Regions from separate parts of the Dankookia sp. GCM10030260 genome, predicted to be linked through region 1. Evidence: predicted binding sites of a transcription regulator. Region 1 holds the regulator's gene; each other region holds the start of a gene.

Region 1 (2,264 bases):
CGGACGACCGCGAGGCCATCGCCGCGGCCGCCGTCGCCGCCCGGGCCTGCGACATGCTGGTGACCACCGGCGGCGCCAGCGTCGGCGACCACGACCTGGTGCAGGCGGCGCTCGGGCCGCAGGGCTTCGCGCTGGATTTCTGGCAGATCGCCATGCGGCCGGGGAAACCGCTGATCTGGGGCCGGCTCGGCGCCACGCCGGTGCTGGGGCTGCCCGGCAACCCGGTCTCCGCCATGGTCTGCGCCGTGCTGTTCCTGATCCCGGCGATCGCGCGGCTTTCCGGCCTGCCGGGCGAGCCGCCTCGCACCATCCGCGCCCTGGCCGGGGCGCCCCTGGCGGCGAACGACCGCCGCTTCGACCATCTGCGCGCCACCCTCGCCACTGGCGCCGATGGGCAGCCTGTTGCCACGCCCTTCCCCCAGCAGGACAGTTCGATGCTGAAGGTCCTGTCGCGGGCGGAGGGGCTGATCCTGCGCGCGCCGCTCGCCCCGGCGTTGCCCGCCGGCGCGGCGGTGGAGGTCATCCCCTTGGGCGATCTCGGAATTTGAATGCGTATCCTATGGAAAACCGTTTGACCCGACGCGGAGAACCTACGTAGAACACTCCGACTCGGTTGCCCCTTTGTTCCCGCGTCGCGGGAGGGGCGCGGCCGCGGACGGAGGCGATACGGTGCTCACGCGCAAGCAGCACGAGCTGCTGATCTTCATCGACAAGCATCTGCGCCAGACCGGCTTCTCCCCCTCCTTCGAGGAAATGAAGGAGGCGCTGAAGCTGAAGTCGAAATCGGGCATTCACCGCCTGATCACGGCGCTGGAGGAACGCGGCTTCCTGCGCCGCCGCGCCCATCGCGCCCGGGCGCTCGAGGTCATCCGCCTGCCGGAGAACATGGCGCCGCGCCGGACGGCGGAGACGACGCAGCCGGCCGCGCCGCGCGACCCGGCCCTCGCGCCGAACGTCATCCGCGGCAATTTCGCCGCCAACCCGTCCGGCGTGCCGAAATCGACCGAGGCCGCGGCGGTGCATCTGCCGCTCTATGGCCGCATCGCCGCCGGCCTGCCGATCGAGGCGTTGCGGGATTCCGGCAACAGCGTCGAGGTCCCGGCCACCCTGCTCGGCGGCGGGGAGCACTATGCGCTGGAGGTCGCCGGCGATTCGATGGTCGAGGCCGGCATCCTGGACGGCGACACGGTGATCATCCGCCGCGGCGACACCGCGGAGAACGGCTCGATCGTCGTCGCGCTGGTCGACGAGAACGAGGTGACGCTGAAGCGGCTGCGCCGCCGCGGCAATTCCATCGCGCTGGAAGCCGCCAACCCGCGCTACGAGACGCGGATCTTCGGGCCGGACCGCGTGCGGGTGCAGGGCCGGCTGATCGGGCTGCTGCGGAAGTACTGACCGGCGGCGGCGCCGGGTCAGGCGCCATCCGCCAACAGCCCGGCCGCCCGCAGGAACAGGGGCGCGGCCGGGACCATCCGGCCGGCTGCGGCGGCGATGAAGCCGGCCAGCGCCGCCTCCGGCACCGCCCGCAGTTCGGTGTACTCGCCGCAGCCGGTGGCGGCGTGGCGGGCGGCGACCTCGGCGAAGCCGGCCGGCGTGTCGAGCAGGAAGGCCAGGTCGTGCACCCCGGTCGCCGCATGCTCGACAAGCGTGACGGCGCGGCACCCGGTGATGCGCCCCCAATCGAGGCCGACTTCCTCGGCCAGCTCGGCCCGCAGCTGCCCGACCACATCCACCCGGTTGCCGACCACGGCCCCTGCATCGACGCTGCCGGCAGGCGGGGTCTGCCAGAGCCCGGCCTCATAGGTCGCGCCGCGCTGGCGGCGGCCGAACAGGATGCCGTCCGGCATCCGCAGCACGCCGCAGACCGACAGCGGCCGCAGCCGCAGCGCGGCCGCCAGGCCAGGGTCGGCATAGGCCGCCACCACCAGCCGGTAGGCCACCAGCTGCCCGGCGATGCGGTCCGGCGCGAGTTCGCTGACGGAGAACACGCGGCCGTCGAACAGCCGGCCGCCGGCGCGGCCCTGCGCGGCCGCCCAGGCGGCGGCGATCGCCGGCTCCAGCCCGGCCGGCACCGCGACGCTGCCGGGGAGCAGATCCACCCTGATGTCCGGACCGACCGGCATCGCGCGATAGTCCGGCTGCATCCGCCTTGCCCCTATTCGACCGGTGCCGGCGGATCCTGCGAGGGCGTGCCGCGCGGCACCGGCACCGGCGGCACCCAGGGGCGGGTGCCCCGCGCGGCGCGGTCGCTCAGCACCCGCGCC
Region 2 (2,264 bases), on a different contig from region 1:
GGGTTGTGCTGCGGCCGGAGGGGGAGGGCGCCCTGCCACCCGGTCGCTGGGTGGTGCTGGAGGTCAGCGATACCGGGGCCGGCATCGCGCCCGAGGTGGTGCCGCGGCTGTTCGAGCCCTTCTTCACCACCCGGCTGGACAAGGGCGGGACCGGGCTCGGGCTTGCCACGGTGCAGGGAATCGTCGCCCAGTCCGGGGGGCATGTCGCGGTCGAGAGCCGGCTGGGGGAGGGCACCACCTTCCGCATCCATCTGCCGCGCCAGGCGCCCATCGCCGTCCCGCCGCCGGACCCGATCGTGCCGTCGGTGACGCCGTCGGAGCCGGCCGCCTTGGTGCTGCTGGTGGAGGACGAGGCGCCACTCCGCCGGCTCGGCACCCTGCTGTTGGAACGTGGCGGCCATCACGTGCTGGCGGCAGACAGCGCCGAAGCCGCCCTCGCCTTAGTCGAGGCCGGGGCGGCACCGGCCTTGCTGGTCAGCGACGTCGCCATGCCCGGGGCCGATGGGGTGGAACTGGCGCGGCGGCTGCGCCGGCGTTGGCAGTCGCTGCCGGTGCTGCTGCTCTCGGGCTATGCCGAAGCCATGCTGGGCCGCGACCTGGCGGCGGAGGGGTTCCGCTATCTGGGCAAGCCCTTCGACCTGGCGGATCTGCTGCGGGAAGTGGCGGCGGCGCTGGACGGACGGGCGGCGCTGCCGGGATGACCGCCCCCGCCGATCTCATCGGTGTTTACCAAATGTTCTTGTTTTTCGGGGTCCGCATGGCCATAGTCTCTGCCACAGTCACCCCGACGAACAGGGCGATTCGAATCGATCCGTTTCCATCTGCCGGTTGAAATATGGTAGGTTGCAGCCCTCATACCCGCATGCAATCCCTGCCGCGGGCATGATGGCGACGGATCCAGGACGCGATCAAGGACAAGGGCAGCCAGGATGGATAAGGGAAAGGCGCTTGACGCCGCGCTCAGCCAGATCGAGCGGTCGTTCGGCAAGGGCTCGATCATGCGCATGGGCGCACGCCAGGCGCTCGACGGCGAGATCGAGGTGATCTCCTCGGGTTCGCTCGGGCTCGACATCGCGCTTGGCATCGGCGGCGTGCCGAAGGGCCGCATCATCGAGATCTACGGTCCGGAAAGCTCGGGCAAGACGACGCTCGCGCTGCATATCATTGCCGAGGCCCAGAAGAAGGGCGGCACCTGCGCCTTCATCGATGCCGAGCATGCGCTCGACCCCGGCTATGCCAAGAAGCTCGGCGTCGACATCGACAACATGCTGATCAGCCAGCCGGATGCCGGTGAGCAGGCGCTGGAGATCTGCGACACGCTGGTCCGATCCGGTGCGATCGACGTACTGGTGGTGGACAGCGTCGCCGCCCTGGTGCCGCGCGCCGAACTGGAAGGCGAGATGGGCGACAGCCATGTCGGGTTGCATGCCCGGCTGATGTCGCAGGCACTGCGCAAGCTGACCGGCACGGTTTCCCGTTCCAACACGCTGCTGATCTTCCTGAACCAGATTCGTCTGAAGATCGGCGTCATGTTCGGCAACCCGGAGACGACGACGGGCGGCAACGCCTTGAAGTTCTACGCCTCCGTCCGGCTCGAGATCCGCCGCATCGGCGCGATCAAGGACCGCGACAGCGTGGTCGGCAACCAGACCCGCGTGAAGGTGGTGAAGAACAAGATGGCGCCGCCGTTCCGGGTCGTGGACTTCGACATCATGTATGGCGAGGGCATCTCCAAGCTCGGCGAGCTCATCGACCTCGGCGTCAAGGCCACGGTCGTCGAGAAGTCGGGCGCCTGGTTCAGCGCCGAAGGCCAACGGATCGGCCAGGGGCGGGAGAACGCCAAGCAGTTCCTCAAGGACAACCCGCAGCTCGCGGCAACCATCGAGCAGAAGGTGCGGGCCCAGTCGGGCATCGTCGCCAATGCCATGCTGGTCGCGGGTGAAAACGAGGAAGCCGAGGAAACCCCCGCGGCGGCCGAATAGGCGGATGTCAGTACGGGGGGGAGGCATCCCCCCGTACTGACTTCTATGTCCGTGGGCTAGGCGGCGCCGCGGCCGCTGCGCCTTGACTGGTCGTTGGCAGCTTGGGGGCTGATAGCGGCAGGGTTCATCCCCATCTTGGCCAGCTGGGCCAGCAGCGCGTCGGCCGCCTTCTCCTCCTGCAGCGTCCCGGCGGCCTTGGCCTGCCCATGGCTTTCAGCAGCGAGACCGGCGTGCCGTAGGACGCCATCTCGTAGTGCTCGACCTCCTGCGCCGCACCGGTCA
Region 3 (2,264 bases), on a different contig from region 1:
GGCCCATGGACGGCCGGTGCGCGCCGCCGCCGGGCTTGCGGGCCTCGGCCAGGCGGTGCTCGTCATATTCGTGCCGGGCAGCGGCGTCGCCCTCGCCGGCGCGGGCGATCACCTCCGGGTCAATGTGGTGGATCTCCTCCAGCGTGTAGCCCAGCGCCTGGCCGACGCGGATGGCTTCGCTGCCGAGGCGCGCGGTGAAGGCGCGCAGCGTGTCGTCCAGCAGGATGTCGCGGCTGATCAATCCGGTGGAGGCGGACATGCCGTTCCCCATCACGTTGGTCACGAGCTTCGACCAGCGCTCGCCCCAGAGGTTGGAGGTAACGGTGCAGCTGTCGGACAACGCGCAGAGCCGCCCGACCTCGTTCGCGCGGTCGGTGATGCGGCCATGCACCTCGCCGACCCGGAAGACGGTATGCGCGGCGCCGCCCTTGCCGGAAGCGCGGCGGACATGGCCGGGTTCGCAGAGCTCCACGGTGATCGACGACGCGATGGCGCCCAGCGTGCGGCCCCAGCCGACCACTTCGGCGATCGTCTCCTCGTTCATGCAGTTCTGCAGGGAGACGCAATAGCCGCCCGGCGCCAGGTACTGCCGCACCATCATCGTGGCCCAGGCGGTGTCATAGGACTTGGTGCAGATGAAGGCGATGTCGAACGGCTTCTCCTTCGAGACCTGCTGCAGTTCCGTCAGGTGGATCGCCTTCACCGGCACGGTGAATTCCGGCACGTCCTTGATGTGGGAGATGCGGAGGCCCTTGGCTCGCATCGCCTCGACATGCTCGGGCCACATGTCGACGAAGGTCACGTCCTCCCCCGCCCGGACCATATGCGCGCCGGCATAACCGCCGACCGCCCCCGCGCCGATGATGGCGATGCGATTGGCCATGGAATTCCCCCCGAATTGCGTTGCCGGCAGTCTGAACCGGGGCGCGACGATGGCAAGGGGGCTTGCGCCGCGATCGTTACAGAACATATAGTGAACCTACGGAAAGGCCGACCATGGAATTGCGCCGCAAGCTCGAGATCCTGGCGGATGCCGCGAAATACGATGCCTCCTGCGCGTCGTCCGGCACCGACAAGCGGGACAGCAGGAAGGGCGGCATCGGCAGTACCGAGGGCATGGGCATCTGCCACGCCTATACGCCGGACGGCCGCTGCGTCTCGCTGCTGAAGGTGCTGCTGACCAATGCCTGCGTCTTCGACTGCGCCTACTGCATCAACCGCGCCGGGTCCAACGTGCAGCGCGCCCGCTTCACGGTGCGGGAGCTGGTGGACCTCACGCTGCATTTCTACAGGCGCAATTACATCGAGGGGCTGTTCCTCTCCTCCGGCATCATCCGCTCGCCGGACTACACCATGGAGCAGATCACCGAGGTCGCCCGCCAGCTGCGGGAGGTGCATGGCTTCCGCGGCTATATCCACCTAAAGACCATCCCCGATGCGGCGCCGGATCTGCTGGCCGCGGCCGGCCGCTACGCCGACCGGCTGTCGATCAACATCGAGCTGCCGATGGCCGAAAGCCTGAAGACCCTGGCGCCGGAGAAAGACGCCCCCGGCATCCGCCGCGCCATGGCCCGCATGCGGCTGCGGATCGACGAGGCGAAGGAGGCCAGGCGCACCGAGCGCCGCACCGCCGCCCCGCGCTTCGCCCCGGCCGGGCAGAGCACGCAGATGATCATCGGCGCCGATGCGGCGGACGACCGCGCGGTGCTCGGCACCACGGCCAACCTCTATGCCAGCTATGGCCTCAGGCGGGTCTACTACTCGGCCTATTCGCCGATCCCGGATGCCTCCGCGCTGCTGCCGCCGGCGGCGCCGCCCCTGGTGCGGGAACACCGGCTCTACCAGGCCGACTGGCTGCTGCGCTTCTATGGCTTCGAGTTGGACGAGATCATGGCGGGCGGCGAGGACGGCAACCTCGACCTCGGCATCGACCCCAAGCTGGCCTGGGCGCTGAAGCACCGCGAACGTTTCCCGGTCGACGTCAACCGCGCGCCGCGGGAGATGCTGTTGCGTGTCCCCGGTCTCGGCGCCAAGACGGTGGACCGGCTGCTCTCGGCCCGGCGGCACCGCGGCATCCGCAGCGACGACCTGGCCCGGCTGCGGCTGCCGCTGGCGAAACTGCTGCCCTTTCTGGTCACCGCCGACCACCAGCCGCGCGGCGGGCTGCTGGACCGCGCCGACCTCCGGCGCATCGTCGCCCCGCGCACCGGCTTCGCTGCAACGGCCCGGCCGGTGCAGCTGGCGCTGCTATGAGCATCGGAATC

What was found. Region 1 encodes LexA, which represses DNA repair genes until DNA is damaged. Its sites were predicted from a motif close to TGTTCTANNTANGTTC; they were not measured.
Region 2: recA (recombinase RecA) is a predicted target of LexA. The motif match lies at 724-739, and genes of this name have one in related genera.
Region 3: ACFQS7_RS14070 (putative DNA modification/repair radical SAM protein) is a predicted target of LexA. The motif match lies at 965-980, and genes of this name have one in related genera.

Annotation. Positions count from the first base shown of each region.
Region 1 covers NZ_JBHTDE010000008.1:145,430-147,693, reverse strand. The annotation lists gene glp (gephyrin-like molybdotransferase Glp) at 1-548, shown strand, start outside; gene lexA (transcriptional repressor LexA) at 670-1,395, shown strand; gene ACFQS7_RS22150 (NUDIX hydrolase) at 1,413-2,099, opposite strand; gene ACFQS7_RS22145 (ComEC/Rec2 family competence protein) at 2,156-2,264, opposite strand, start outside.
Region 2 covers NZ_JBHTDE010000002.1:80,658-82,921, forward strand. The annotation lists gene ACFQS7_RS06755 (ATP-binding protein) at 1-701, shown strand, start outside; gene recA (recombinase RecA) at 930-1,982, shown strand; gene ACFQS7_RS06765 (DUF892 family protein) at 2,107-2,264, opposite strand, start outside.
Region 3 covers NZ_JBHTDE010000003.1:536,308-538,571, reverse strand. The annotation lists gene ACFQS7_RS14075 (ketopantoate reductase family protein) at 1-883, opposite strand, end outside; gene ACFQS7_RS14070 (putative DNA modification/repair radical SAM protein) at 997-2,253, shown strand; gene ACFQS7_RS14065 (UdgX family uracil-DNA binding protein) at 2,250-2,264, shown strand, end outside.